DNA from 2 places in the Psychrosphaera sp. HA2-10 genome. Region 2 is predicted to be linked to the other one. Evidence: predicted binding sites of a transcription regulator. Region 2 holds the regulator's gene; the other holds the start of a gene.
The links. The regulator LexA, encoded in region 2, represses DNA repair genes until DNA is damaged. The targets are predictions, from matches to a motif close to TACTGTATNNNNATACAGTA.
Positions count from the first base shown of each region.

Region 1: the regulator LexA is predicted to act here: its motif matches at 1,776-1,795, upstream of ACZ1GV_RS03825 (YebG family protein).

Region 1 covers NZ_CM146341.1:820,790-828,674, forward strand. Annotated here, with positions in the region: gene ACZ1GV_RS03810 (acyl-CoA thioesterase) at 1-37, shown strand, start outside; gene ACZ1GV_RS03815 (4a-hydroxytetrahydrobiopterin dehydratase) at 71-376, shown strand; gene ACZ1GV_RS03820 (DUF445 domain-containing protein) at 515-1,222, opposite strand; gene ACZ1GV_RS03825 (YebG family protein) at 1,294-1,731, opposite strand; gene serA (phosphoglycerate dehydrogenase) at 1,944-3,173, opposite strand; gene rpiA (ribose-5-phosphate isomerase RpiA) at 3,244-3,897, opposite strand; gene ACZ1GV_RS03840 (5-formyltetrahydrofolate cyclo-ligase) at 3,894-4,493, opposite strand; gene ACZ1GV_RS03845 (DUF3108 domain-containing protein) at 4,502-5,269, opposite strand; gene purN (phosphoribosylglycinamide formyltransferase) at 5,259-5,912, opposite strand; gene purM (phosphoribosylformylglycinamidine cyclo-ligase) at 5,916-6,959, opposite strand; gene ACZ1GV_RS03860 (LysR family transcriptional regulator) at 7,035-7,885, opposite strand, start outside.
Region 2 covers NZ_CM146341.1:2,840,572-2,848,456, forward strand. Annotated here, with positions in the region: gene ACZ1GV_RS12880 (tetratricopeptide repeat protein) at 1-776, shown strand, start outside; gene ACZ1GV_RS12885 (BLUF domain-containing protein) at 865-1,284, shown strand; gene lexA (transcriptional repressor LexA) at 1,319-1,936, opposite strand; gene plsB (glycerol-3-phosphate 1-O-acyltransferase PlsB) at 2,079-4,514, shown strand; gene tesB (acyl-CoA thioesterase II) at 4,682-5,554, opposite strand; gene ACZ1GV_RS12905 (potassium channel family protein) at 5,563-6,636, opposite strand; gene ACZ1GV_RS12910 (DUF885 domain-containing protein) at 6,656-7,885, opposite strand, start outside.

The sequences.
Region 1 (7,885 bases), 1.1 Mb from region 2:
CTTGTTAACTCGAATGCAAGTTCATATGAAAGACTAATATAATAAAAATATAAGTGAAAAGGGGAGTGTTATGGCTGCAAATAAATTGACTGGCGAGCAAATAGCTCAGGAATTATTAGAAATAAACTCACTACTAGACGATGATAAACATTGGCAAATTGTTGATGGAAAACTTCACAAAGAGTTTGTATTTAAAAACTTTATTCAGGCATTTGGGTTTATGACTCAAGTAGCTATTCATGCAGAAAAGCTTATCCATCACCCTGAATGGTCAAATGTGTGGAACAAGGTTGTTATAGATCTTGTAACGCATGATGTAGATGGCATTAGCGATCTAGATATAAAAATGGTGAAGCGAATAGAGAAGTTGATTTAATTTCTGCTGTTTTGCATTGAATAAAAACAACGTATTAGCCAGTCTAAATTTGTATTCACAAAGACTGGCTAATTTATTCTGGGAACGCATGGTTGATAAGCAAATTGCGCTGTTTTAATTAAGTTAACTTAACCAACCCTACAACCCAATAAAATAAGCTAGTAAACCAATTAGGCCACCAAAAACACCACCCCAAACAACTAACCAGCCTAAGTGGCTTTTTATCATTTGCTGAACAAGCTCTTTGACCATATTGGGCGTTAACTCATTTAAGCGCTGCTGTACAATTGAGTCTACTTTTGATCTAATATCCCCAAAGTTTGACGAACTCCCTAATTGAGATTTTAGCTTCTCAGCAAATTCATCAGACGCGGTGATATCCGTTATCGACTGTTTAAGATTGTCTTCAAAAGGGCCTTTTAAAGGCGCCAATGCCTCAGTACCACCGAACATACTTAACATGCCACCAAATGAGCTTTGCTGTATTGTCGTGACTAAAGAGTCAAATGCAGGCGACATATCGGTTTCTTTGATTAGCGGTGCTAAATCAAAATGGTGTGCATCACCTGTTTCTTCAGACAAAAACTTGTCCAGATTTTCTTGAGTAAAAAACTGTTCCATAATTAAGTTATGGATAGCAGCCTTAAACTCTTCAAACTTGAGTTGAACAATGCCAGTACCATACAAGCCTGGCACTTTCTCAAACAGCATATGTACAGCTATCCAGTTAGTGAGCGCTCCAGATAGTGCAAATAAAGATAAATAAAATAACCAATCTAATTTAAGTCCAAATCCAACAATACAGCCTATCGCTGCAAGTGCATTGGTAACAACGCTTTTGTTCAAAGTATTTCTCCTGTAAAAGTGACATTGCCATTATAAGCTATGTCACCTTTATGTGGATAAATTAAATGACTTCAAGCGGCATCGTCTTTTTCGATAACAAAATCAATTAAATTGTCCTCAGATTCATCAGAGTGAGTATCGGACTGCAACTCACTCTCAGTCTTTTTTACACTATTTGCTTGTTCGTTTTTTTCCGACTCATCTGCTGTATCTACTAAGTCAGCTTGATTATCTGATTTTGCTTTTGGTTTTTTAGCCACAGGTTTCTTTTTCGCTTGCAACGCAACAAGCACATCTTCTCGTTGCTTAGCTAGAAAGATACTTAACTCTTCGGCTTGTTGATCGTCGACCTTAACTCCGCTTTGCTGCAACAATTCAAACATGTCATCAGCCATGTCTAACATTTTGTCATATTCGTCAGCTGCACGTTTGTCGGTAAAAGTCATGACGTCTTGTTCCTTATTGCTTTTGTCGGTTCGGATCACGACATATCTAGTTTCAACAGCCATTGCTATCTCCTGTAAATCTAGCTTATGGAAAATCAATTTATTGTTACTGTTTAAATATACAGTAAAACATTTGTCTGTAAAGAAAATATATCAAATTAAAAAGCCAGTGAATGAATCACTGGCTTAAAAAGGAAAATTGGACACTCTGTAAGTTATCGCTTGTTGAAGAATGTAATCACGAACCTATATCTATCAACTAAATAAACTAGGGGTTAGTGTAATAAACGAGTTTTTACAGTGCCTTCAATTAACTTCAATTCATCAAACGCGGTGTTACTATCATCAGTCTCAACATCAATAACTACGTAACCGATTTTCTCATCAGTTTGCAGGTACTGTGCAGCAATATTGATATTGTGCTTAGCAAAGGCTTCGTTTATTTTTGTTAGTACACCAGGCTGGTTTTTGTGGATATGCAATATCCTGCTGCGCCCTGTATGTTCAGGTAACGATACTTCAGGGACGTTAACTGCACTTAAAGTAGAGCCATTATCAGAGTACTTAACGAGTTTACCAGCTACTTCAATACCAATATTTTCTTGTGCCTCTTGAGTAGATCCACCTACGTGAGGCGTCAAAATAACATTATCTAAACCACGAAGAGGCGATAAAAACTCTTCATCATTTGACTTTGGTTCTATTGGGAACACATCAATGGCTGCACCACCGATATGTTTGTCTTTTAATGCACTTGTAAGGGCATCTAAGTCAACAACAGTGCCGCGTGAAGCGTTAATTAATATTGCACCGGGTTTCATTTTTGCAAGCTGAGCAGCGCCTATCATGTTTTGTGTAGAAGCTGTTTCTGGAACGTGAAGAGAAATCACATCTGAGCTTTGGAGCAATTTATTTAGTGTAGAAACTTGGCTTGCATTCCCCAAAGTTAATTTGTTTTCAATATCAAAAAATTGAACCCGCATACCAATGTTTTCAGCCATAATACCAAGCTGAGTACCTATGTGACCGTAGCCAATTATGCCGAGAGTTTTACCTCGCGCTTCAAATGAACCGATAGCTGATTTTTGCCAAATACCACGGTGTGCTTTGGCACTTTTTTCTGGGATGCCTCGAATAAGAAGTAGTATTTCGCCCAGTACTAATTCTGCAACAGATCGAGTGTTAGAAAATGGCGCATTAAAAACCGCAATGCCTTTCTCTTTTGCTGCATTTAAATCAACTTGGTTAGTACCAATACAAAAGCAGCCAATAGCAATTAACTTATTGGCGTGTTTTAAAACATTGGCATTAAGATTGGTACGAGATCGAATACCAACAAAATGAACATCTTTTATTTTTTCGATTAATTCGTTTTCAGGTAACGAGGTTTTTAGTGTTTCAATGTTCTCATAACCCTGGGATTTAAGTGTTTCTTCAGAGCTAGGGTGCAGACCTTCTAACAACAAAATTTTGATTTTATGCTTGGCAAGCGAAATATTTTCCATACTAGGAATCCAATTTTTAGAGGTTCAATTTATACGAGGCAAATGTTAATTAGAATTAATACTCTATTTGTTAACGTTTCTCAACCCCATTCTTACTTCCAATCACAACATGGTCAGCGGCTCTATGCGCAAATAATCCATTAGTTACAACACCAACAATATTATTAAGCTGTTCTTCAAGTTTTCTTGGTTCTGCAATTTTCATGTCAAAAACATCTAAAATAACATTGCCATTGTCGGTTACGACACCTTCACGGTAAACAGGGCTACCACCAAGTTTCACTATTTCACGAGCGACATAACTTCTCGCCATAGGGATGACTTCAACTGGTAACGGGAACTCGCCTAAATGCCTGACCAATTTTGTCTCATCAACAATGCAAATAAACTGTTTAGCGACAGCAGCGACAATTTTCTCTCGAGTTAACGCGGCGCCACCGCCTTTTATCATAGCGTTATCTGAATTTATCTCATCTGCGCCATCAACATATATGTCAAGATCCGCGACGTTATTTAAGTCAAAAACTTCTATACCGTGTTGTTTTAATCGTGCAGTCGAGGCTTCAGAGCTTGAAACTGCACCTATGATGTTTTGCTTCATTTCAGCAAGTCCATCAATAAAATAATTAACGGTTGAGCCTGTACCAACCCCAACAATGGAATCTGATTTTACGTAATCGAGAGCTGCAAGTGCAGCGGCTTTTTTCATTTCATCTTGAGTCATGGTGTTCTCAGTCTTTGTGGTGAAACATTAATAATTCGGGTTGGGGTAACAATTGCGTCAATTGGAACATCCCAGTCTTCGTAAGGCAGGCTATCTACCTCTTGGCAATCATGAGCTAGGCCAATTAATTTAGGTTTTGCAGGTAAAGATTGGATTTGAGCTAATGTTCTGTCGTAATAGCCACCACCCATACCGAGCCTATTTCCTTGTTGGTCAAATGCAACCAGTGGCATTAATATAACGTCTATATTGGAAATAGGAGTGGTTGTTATAGAGTTTAGTTGAGGTTCGTTGATTTTGTACTTATTTAGCGTCCATTGAGTTTCTCGATTGACGCTCTGAAAATTCAAATAACCTTTTTTAAACGGATGCAATACCGGAAATAGTAGACGAGTATTTTGCTCTTTTAAGCTATCAATAATAGGTGAGGTATCAATTTCACCATCATTAGTTAAATATAACGCGATAGTTTGTTGAGCACTTACAATTGATAACAGTCTATCTCTTAATGCGAAAGAGGCTGTGCGCTGTTGCTCATCGCTCAACGAATTACGACGTTGGCGAATAAGAGTTCGTAATTGTTGACGAGTATCCATTTTAAACGTTATTCACTGACGGTATAGCTTTTAATGACTAAGTCGTATTGCTCAACACCTTTTTTCATTCGCCATAAACGAGCAAGGGTAAAGTTTAACTCAGGAATAAACCAAGCGTGTTGTGCGTAAAACTTTTTGTCATCGTAAATTCTAGCGATTTTAACCGCTTTAAAACGACCAAAGCCTGTACTTATAAGTTCTTCACCAATAACTTCAAAATTATAATCACGTAATTTGCCATTATTTGTTACCACAGTGTAGTCAAATAGCTTTTTACCGTTTATCAAATCTAACTGAATTTGAGCGTGCAATGACATTTCGTCTTGCCATCCCAGTTGCCAGGTTTCAGGCGCTGCATCTTTCCTTGCTTTGGGATTAATGACTAATGAATTGTCTTTGTTGAATAGAATATTGATTTCATCGTCAGAGCCAGTACCAGAACGATTAAATTGATAAGAACTTGGCACAACTTGCTCATCTTGAACAGAAAATACGCTAGTTTCTTTTCGTCTATCCGAGAAAATGAGCCATTTAAGCTCACTTTCTAGTGATAAAGAATATTGGTTGTTTGCCTGTCTTTCTAATCTTCTTTCGCCTTGACCTAAGCGATCGCCTTGTCGATACATGTCATAAACAGCAACAAAAGGCTTAATTGTTTCAGAGTGCTTAACTGTATCGTTAGATACCTCAGTGGCACTAGTAAAAAAACTAGACATGAGTGTTACACAACTCAAAACTAAAGAAGAGAGGACTGCAGTACGACCATTATTCATCATTCGCATAACCTTGTTCTGGTAAAAGAGAGTTGTCTAAATATACGCCATCTGATTGTAAACGTAACCTTTTTTCACATAGCCATTTAACAACAAGTGGATAAATGAGGTGTTCTTGAACATGTACACGCTGCGCTAAGCTATCCGCGTCATCATCGCTAAATACAGGTACTTTTGCTTGTAAGATGACAGGACCACCATCTAATTGTTCGTTTACAAAATGGACGCTACAACCATGCTCTTCGTCACCGGCGTCAAGCGCTCGTTGGTGCGTATTCAAGCCTTGATATTTAGGTAGTAACGACGGGTGTATGTTAACCAAACGTCCTGTAAACGTATCAACAAATTTAGCGGTAAGAATGCGCATGAAACCAGCTAGAATAACAACGTCGGGTTGGTAGCTTTCAATCGTAGCTGCCAATACCTCATCGTATGCTTCTCTCGTTTCAAACTGTTTATGATCAACCACTTGATTATCAATGTTGTGCAATTTAGCTCGTTCTAAACCATATACATCGGCTTTATTGGAGATAACTCCAACAACTGAGCCAGGTATTCTCCCAGCTTCAGATGCATCAACAATAGCCTGTAAGTTAGAGCCGTTACCTGAAATCAGCACGACTATTCTTGCTTTGTTAGCTGTCACTAATTACGCCTCGATTATTTCTACTTGTTCTTCAGCGTCAGAAGCGCTTTGAATTTCACCAATGTGCCAGGCATTTTCACCGGCGTCTTTTAATATTGACAAACTTTTCTCTAAATCGTTCCCGTCAACAGCAATAATCATTCCTACGCCACAGTTAAAAGTACGATACATCTCGTGGCGATCTATGTTGCCATTTTCTTGTAACCAATCAAATACAGCAGGCCATTGCCACGATGACTCATTGACAACCGCTTTTGTTAATTCAGGTAATACGCGCGGAATATTTTCCCAAAAACCACCACCAGTAATATGTGAAAGAGCGTGCACATCAACCTGTTTAAGCAGCTCAAGTACAGGCTTAACATAAATTTGAGTAGGAGCCATTAAGTGATCCGCAAGGGGTTTGCCATGAAAATCAGCTGATAAATCAGCGTTGGCTACTTCAATTACTTTACGAACTAGTGAGTAACCATTTGAATGTGGGCCTGATGAACCCAGTGCTATTAGTTGATCACCCGGTTTCACTTTTGTGCCATCTATAACTTTTGATTTTTCAACAACACCAACACAAAAACCAGCCATGTCATAGTCGTCGCCTTCGTACATACCCGGCATTTCAGCAGTTTCACCACCAATTAGTGAACATCCAGATAGCTCACAGCCGTCGGCAATGCCACTAACTACATCGGCTGCAACATCGACATTTAATTTACCTGTTGCGTAATAATCTAGAAAAAATAAAGGTTCTGCACCTTGAACTATAAGATCATTTACACACATTGCCACTAAATCAATACCAACTGTGTCATGCTTTTTTAAGTCGATAGCGAGTCGTAATTTTGTACCAACGCCATCGGTACCTGCGACTAAAAGAGGCTCTTTGTAACCAGTCGGTAATTGGCATAGTGCGCCAAATCCGCCTAAGCCGCCCATAACTTCTGGGCGTCGTGTGCGTTTTACAGCGCCTTTAATACGTTCTACTAGAGCATTGCCTGCGTCTATATCTACACCAGCGTCTTTGTAACTTAATGATTGATTATTGCTCAATTTCATGTCCTCAAAAGTGGGGTGGTAATGGCTACGGTGAAAAATACTATCGTAAATTTATTCACTTGTATGCCGTCATTCTTGGTACTGCTTTAAAAATAGGTTTTTTAACAATGTTGCACCGGGGCCCAATTGGTTCGGTGTGGGTGTTACTAAATGTGTAAGCACGCTTTTTTCACGAGCTGATGTTAATTGAATTGGTGTAATATTTCCTTGTTCAACTTCGTGTTTTGCCAAATGCGTTGGTATCCAACAAAATCCGGTTCCGCGCTTCAATATTTCAATAGCTTGAAAAAAGTTACTGACAGTCCAGCGTTGTTCGGCTTTGAGCCAACCGCCACTTTCTTCCGGCTTTTTCGAGCTGTCACTGATAACAATTTGTAGCTCTTGGGTTAATTCTTCTATATCAACTTCCGTTCGCTCAGCCAACGAATGTGATTTACCGCAGTATGCGATAAAAGAAACAGTTTCCAACGTTTCAGCCGAATAACCTTTAGGAATAACACCGCCAATAATCACTAAGTCTGCGCTATGTTCTAAAATACGCTCTTTTGTGCCCGTTAATACCTCATCGGCAATACGAACTCGGGTGCCACGCGCTTGCGGATAAAACTCTTCTAATGCGGAATACAGTTTTTCTTTGGGATGAATAGTTTCACATGCGATGGTTATTTCTGGCTCCCAACCTGATGTCATATTGTCAGCAAGCTGTTCCAATTCTTCAACGTTTTGGGTCAATAGACGAGAGCGACGCAGCATTACTTCACCTTCTTTAGTTAAGTAAGCTTTTCTTCCTTTAACTTCCAGAAGTTGAACACCTAGTGTGTGTTGTAATTTAGAAACTGCGTGGTTGAGGCTAGATTGGCTTTTGTTTAATGCATCACCCGCCTGAGCATAACCTCCAAAGTCAACTACCGCTTGTAAAA
Region 2 (7,885 bases):
ACGCAGCTCAATATATTGACTTAGCATTAGCTGAAGCAAAAGCTCAGGAAGTTGAACCGAAAGAAAACTGGTTTGTACTGCAACGTGCCGCCTATTTCGAATTAAAACAGCCAAAAAAAGTAGCCTCAATTTTAGAAGAAATGGTGCGCCGTTTTAACAAACCTGAATATTGGGTACAGTTAGCTGGAATGTACGGTGAGATTGGCGCTGAAGATAAACAACTAGCCGTATTAGAAGCGGCTTATCAGCAGGGTTATATTTCTAACCAATCTGACTTTAGAAATCTTGCTCAAATATATTACTTTAATGGCTTACCGTACAAAGCAGCGATGGTGATGCAGCAGGGAATTGAACAAAATGTATTAACCAAAAACGTAAAAAACGTTAAGTTTTTATCACAAGCATGGTTAACCGCTAAAGAATACGACAAAGCCGTTGAGACTTTAGAAGTACTATCTGCGTTAGAAGATACTGGTATCGCCCACCAGCAAATAGCAGAAATTAGGCTTCAACAAGGAAAGTATAGGGAAGTGATCAGTGCTGCATTTGAAGCAGAACAGCGCGGTCAACTATCAAATCCCGGGAATTTATATCTCGCCCTTGGTATGGCTCACTTTAACTTAAAAGAATTTGAAGCTGCCATCGACGCATTAAATATGGCAGCGGAATATAAAAATGTTCAAAAAATGGCAACTCAATGGCTTAAGTTTGTAGAAAAAGAGAAGTCGACTAGCGAGCAATTAGCCTCAAATCACAATCCCAGAACCAATAGCTAAACGATAATAATTACTTCGACAATTTATCGGCGACATTGCTTGTTTTTAACTATGCTTATGACAACGCCAATGCATAGGATTCGAAGTAATGAACCTTTATCAATTAGTCTATATTAGCAGAGCAACAGAAGCCTTTAGTGACGAGAAATTAAGTCAATTATTAACAAAAGCAAAAAGTAACAATACAAACTTAGATGTGACAGGAAACTTAATTTACAACGGTGGCGTTTTTCTCCAAGTTTTAGAAGGGGATATGAAGGTCATTTTGAGTTTGTACAAAAAAATACAGCTCGACGATAGGCATCACAAAGTTAAAAAAGTTTACTTTGAACCAGCAAGCTTCAGATTATTTAGTCGTTGGTCAATGAACATGATGAATCTGGATTGCGAGAAGCCTAAAAATCTTCAAATTATAAAAGATATACTTGATGCAATTGATGAGGATAAACTAGTGGACGGCATGTCACCGCCCATCAGGCTATTAAAAGAGTTTTCTAAAATAAGTTGATTTTAACAACTCTTAAATAAATTAATCTGGTCGGTTACATCAAAGATGAGTTTCTGATCACGCCTACCGCCAAGCCTTCAATGGCAAAGTCTTGATAGTTTAAGTCTACTTTGATTGGGTCAAACTCTGGGTTTTCGGCATGAAGAATTACTTGGCTACCTTTGCGCTCCAGTCGTTTAACCGTTACATCCTCTTCAACTCTTGCTACAACAACCTGGCCATCACGAGCGGTTTGCGTTTTATGAACCGCCAATAAGTCACCGTCTAAAATACCGATATCTTTCATGCTCTCGCCTTCAACTTTGAGCAAAAAGTCAGCCATTGGCGAAAACATCGCTGGGTCTATGTTTACATGACGATCAACATGCTCCATGGCTAGAATAGGAGACCCGGCCGCTACTTTACCAACTAATGGCAAACCAATATCGTCGTTTGCCACTTCTTCAGTTAATCGAATCCCGCGAGAGGTGCCTGGTAGCATTTCGATAAAGCCTTTTTTTGCTAATGCCTTTAGGTGATCCTCAGCAGCATTGGCTGATTTAAATCCTAAGGTTTTAGCAATTTCCGCTCGTGTAGGTGGCATTCCTGTTGAGGTGATTGAGTCTCTAATTAAATCTAAAATCTCTGATTGTCTTGCAGTAAGTGGGCGCATCATCTGTTTTTCCATACAGTAACATAACTGTCAGTATATACAGGCATTCTGGTTGTGCAACATAAAATTAATAAGAATGGTGGGATTTTAGTTAACCTTTGTTAAAATCCCCTGTTGCTTTCATTTTTGTATTAAGGTTTTTATGTCCATTTTAAATGTATTGATGTATTGGTTAACTCGTCCGTTTATCCGTACACAACTAGTCACAGACGAGAAAAATACCGAGAACGGTATTGATTCAAACAAACCGATTTCTTATGTCCTTATGACTAACTCATACACGGATAAGTTAGCCTTAAAACAAGCGGCTAAACGCCTTAACCTACCTTCACCATTTGGTAAAATCGACATTGAAGGTGAGTCAGTAAAACGCACTATTGGTGTAAAGCCCGTTGACTCTATTTTCATGAATGAGAAACACCATGCTAGACGCGCTTTAAAAACCGGTCAGGCAATGCTTGAGTTGGTTGAGCGCACTGGACAAGATATACAGTTTGTCCCGGTAATGATTTGTTGGGGAAGAAACCCTGGCACGGTGAAAAACAGCAATCGTAAAACGCGCTTAATGGATATCATTACGCAAAAATTACAAACCACTCCATTTAGAAAAATGATGATCGTTCTTTTATATGGTCGTCATAGCTTTATTCGTATTAGTAAACCGGTATCTCTACAAAAAATGGTTAACGACTTTGGTACGTCTGAAGATACTGCTCATAAGCTATTACGCGTGGCGCGAATTCACTTTGAGCGCCAGCGAATTGTAGCAACAGGCCCAAAAGTAATGGCTCGCCAAGCCTTTTTTAATAGTATGTTGGCTAGCCCTGCATTAAAAAAAGCGTTACAGGAGGAAATGGAAGATAAAGACATTTCTCTAAATGAAGCCAAAGCTAATGCTAAAAAACTACTGGAAGAAATCGCAGGTGATTACAACGAAAATTATATTCGTATGGGCTCTCGCGTTTTAACTTGGGTTTGGAACAAAATATATAATGGTATTCGTGTCCACAATGCCGACAAGTTAAGAGATTTGGCGCAAAAAGGCCATGAGATTGTATATGTGCCTTGTCACCGCAGCCATATGGATTACCTGTTACTTACTTATGTTATTTATCATGAAGGTCTTGTGCCACCGCATATTGCCGCTGGTATCAATCTGAACTTCTGGCCTGCAGGCCCTATTTTTAGAAAAGCTGGCGCTTTCTTTTTACGACGCAGCTTTAAAGGCAACAAATTATATTCGGCGGTTTTCCGTGAGTATCTTTCACAACTCTTTATCAAGGGTTATCCGGTTAAATACTACACAGAAGGCGGTCGCTCTAGAACTGGACGCTTGTTGTCACCTAAAACCGGTATGTTAGCGATGACGATTCAGTCTATGCTTCGTGGTGTTGATCGCCCTATCACTTTAGTTCCGGTGTATATCGGTTATGAACATGTCATGGAAGTAAATACGTATCTAAGCGAACTTAAAGGTAAAAGCAAAGAAAGTGAGTCTATTTTTGGTATTTTTAAAGCCTTAAAGAACCTTAAGAACTACGGACACGGTGATGTAAACTTTGGTGAACCTATCAGTCTAAATGAAATTTTAAATGATCAGGCTCCAGAGTGGCGATCACTTATCAACCCAACAGATGTAGTTAAACCTACTTGGTTAACACCTGTGGTCAATCATACGGCAAATAAAGTCATGGGCTCGATTAATGATGCGGCTGTATTAAATACGGTTAATTTGTCGGCGTTAGCACTGTTAACCTCGGACAGCCATGCGCTTCCTCGTGTTGAAATGGAGTCGTTAATTGAATTTTATATTGGCCTACAAACATCAGTTCCGTACTCAAACTTAGTTAAAACGCCAAGCGAGTCAGCATCAGAGATAATTGATGAAGCTATTTTATTAGAAAAAGTAGACTCGGACAGTGATGAGTACGGCACTATTATTAAGTTAGATAATAAAAATGCGATATTGATGAGTTACTATCGCAATAACGTTGTTCATCTATTTGCGATCGCTGCTATTGTTGCTGCAGAGCTTACTCACGCCGGAAAAACGACTCGAGAATTGATTCAGCAGAAGGTTAAACATATTTTACCGTTATTAAAAAACGAGATGTTTATTACCACCAGCGATGTTGATGGATACGTAGAGAAAACACTAAATTACTTTACTGACAACGATATTATAGAAACGAAAGACGACTTTATTTCGATTAAAAACCGTTCTTCTATGGGTAGTTTGCAGCTGAGTTTATTAGCCAAAATAATGAAAGATACGTTGCAGCGCTATGCATTAACGTTCAACCGTATACAACAAGTTCACGGTATTCAACGTGGCGAGCTAGAAAGCGATTGTTTGAAGCTTGCTAAACGACTATTAACTCTGCATGACATTAAAGCACCTGAATATTTTGATAAGAAAATCATCTCTAGCTTTGTGTCATGTCTAAAAGAGCAAAAATATGTGCATACAGATGAAGCTGGCCTTATGCACCTTACTGATGATGGCAAGTTAGCGGCAGATCAAATTAACTCGTTGTTAGAATCTGACATATTGCAATCATTGCAGTCATTAGGTTAATTACTATTAAATAGAACGGCTTTTAAGTTTGGCTAAACTTATTACGGTTTAATAAAAAGCCCCAGACTATTAATAGTCTGGGGCTTTTTTGTATGCTAATTCTAATAATACTCAACGGTACTATCAGCAATCCCATGTTTTAGTTAGTTGATCCAAGTTGTCACTCACTAATCTTTTGGAAACGCTTTATAGTCTCGAATAACCCCTTCTTGCATCGCCGAGGCTATAAGCTCACCTTTTTGATTAAAGAACTGACCTTTAACTAGGCCACGACCGCCACTAGCGCTAGTACTGTCCATATCAAACAAAATCCAATCATCCATTCTAAACGGACGATGAAACCACATTGAGTGGTCTAACGTAGCAACTTGCATGTCTGGCAGTATGTGACTGCGACCATGAGGGAATAGTGCCGTCGGTAAAAAGTTAAAGTCAGACGCATAAGCCAATAGATATCGATGAATACGCTCATCATCCGGTAGACTGCCATTGGACTTAATCCAGACTTGACGGCGCCCCGGCATTTTCTGTGGCGCAAACGGGTCATTTACTTGAACATGGCGGATTTCGATTGGCTTTTCACCTGCAATAATAGATCGCAAAGTGCCGGGTATTTTGTCGATGTTTTCTTGGAAAAACTCGTGTTCGGATTTTAGTCCTTCAGGACCCGCAACATTAGGCATTTCAGGGCTGTGCTCGTAACCAACCTCTTCAGTTTGAAATGACGCTGTCATATAAAAGATTGGCTTACCATACTGTAAAGCTCTTACTCGTCTGGTGCTAAATGAGCGACCATCACGAATATTTTCAACGTCATAAACAATCGGCTTTTTGTCATCACCTGGACGTAAAAAATAGCTATGAAATGAGTGTACAAACCTATCTTCGACGGTTTCTTTTGCTGCACTCAATGCCTGCCCAATAACTTGGCCACCAAATACTCGACCAAACCCAAGGTTTTGGCTCTGCCCTCTAAATAGGCCTTCTTCAATTTTTTCTAGGGCTAAATGCCCTAATAAATCTTCTAACACTTTACTCATTTATAACCCTAATTTATGGCGTGCTTACAGGCAGCCTGCCAATTTATTTCATTCGCCATCAGACGTTGTTTTGATACGTAGTGGATAACAGAACCTGGTTGGATTTGGAAATCGTTACTTGGGTTCAATTTCATTTCCATACCAATTCGATCTTTTGCTACCGCAAGTAAAATTGCATTATGTTGCTGTTTTAAATAATAGAATAATTGTCCAAATTGGCTAATTGGTGCATCAATTGGAACCTCAGTAGAAAATTGCGTTTCACCACACAACGTCGACATCATCTCTTCAAGCAGTTTACTACTCCCTGGATCTTGCATTGAACGAACCAGCATTTCTGCAGTTCTTGACGAATTTGCCTCTACATTAGTTGTGTAGTTTTTTAGCATTTCTACCTTTTCATCTTCGTCAAAATAGGCCGATATATGGCAATCATCTGCAATTATTTTACTGAGCTTGAGGGCAGTAGTGAACGTCATATCATCATTTTCGCAATCAACAATAACTCTATCGGCATGATTAGCGGCTACACGATCTAACTCATCGTTGTCAGTGAACGATCTAAGTTTAGCAAACTCAACCATACTGTTGTCGTAAAATGGGTGATGCATATCTTGCGTAACACATAGGAGTATTTTGCGTTGCATGCGTTTGTTGTCACCTAATATATGCTCAATTATTTTTGGTGTTCGACGCTCATGCCAACCAAAAATTAAGATATGTGTATCTAAATAACGAAAATCTTTTTCACCCGTCATAACTTGCCTCAACACCTTGCTAATCGATTGACCCATTTTCCCTAACAGTGCTCCAAATATCGCTAAGCCCAGTGGAATTTGAAATAGTGCAACAATATATTTACCAGCCTCACTAGCTGGACTTAAATCGCCATAACCTACCGTACTGGTAGTTACCACGTAATAATAAAGATACTCATGAAACTCCAGTAACGACAACTCATTTGCCCACCTTAGCAGTGTCCAACTAAGTGTGGCGTGCAACACAAGTAGTGTTATTAAAGCTGGCCAAGTGATTTGGCTAAATTGCTTCCATAAGAATCGGGTAAATTTATTTACTACCACGACAGATTCCTTTTACTCTCTAATTTTTGTTTACTGTATTGATGTAATCTTGAACTTGTCGTTCAAGCTGAGATAGTGTTACCGAGCCATTTTTCAAGACATGATAATGAAAAGCTCTCACATCAAACTTAGCGCCTAACGCCTGTTCCGCTTTTTTTCTTTGCTTTTTAATGGTGATCTCACCGATTTTATAGGACAAGGCTTGTCCGGGCCACGATATGTATCTATCCACTTCAGTCTGGATATTATGTGCGGATAGTGCACTATTTTGGGTCATGTAATCAATCGCCTTCTGCCTACTCCAACCTTTTATGTGCATACCGGTATCAACGACTAACCGTAATGCTCGCCACATTTCATAGGTCAGTCGGCCAAAGTTTGAATAAGGGTCTTGATAAAATCCCACTTCGAGCCCAAGCCACTCCGAATAAAGTCCCCAACCTTCTCCAAACGCAGAAAGATAATATGACGATCGGTATTTTGGTGTGTTTTCAAGCTCTCTCGTTAACGAGATTTGCAAGTGATGACCCGGTACGGCCTCATGTAGAGTTAACGCTTCAAGCTCATACAAAGGTCGTCTATCTAAGGCATAAGTATTTACCCAATAGTATCCGGCATCGGTATCTTTTGCCGCCGATACATATCGACCTGTCGTATATTTAGGTGCGATGTGTTCAGGCACAGGAGCCACACCATAAGGCGTTCTAGGTAATAATTGAAACAATTTCGGTAATTCTGCATCCATTTTTTTAGCGATAAAACTCGCTTCCATCAGCAGCTCTTTCGGCGACGTTGCATAAAATTGCGGGTCGGTTCTTAAAAAGTTTAAAAATTCGCTGAAACTTCCTTCAAACCCAACTTGCTCTATCACTTTTGCCATTTCTAAGCGTATACGAGCAACCTCGTCCAAACCAAGTTGATGAATTTGCTCTACCGTCAACTCTGTTGTGGTGTAGTGTTTGGCGCGATTTTGATAATACGCTACGCCGTTTGGTATCGAATCAATTCCAATGGTTCGCTTAGCGTTCGGGGTATATTCATGAACCATAAAGTCACGAAATGATTGATATGCAGGATTTACGAATTCGCTTATAACCGCTTTTGCTTGTTGCTGATAAGTGTGACGTTTGTTTTCCGGAAGAAAGTCCAACTTAGTAAAAGGCTGGTAAAAGACACTTTTTGACGGTTCATTTGATATTAAGCCATCAATACTTTGCTCATAGCCTTCTAAAACGACCTGTGGTTGCGT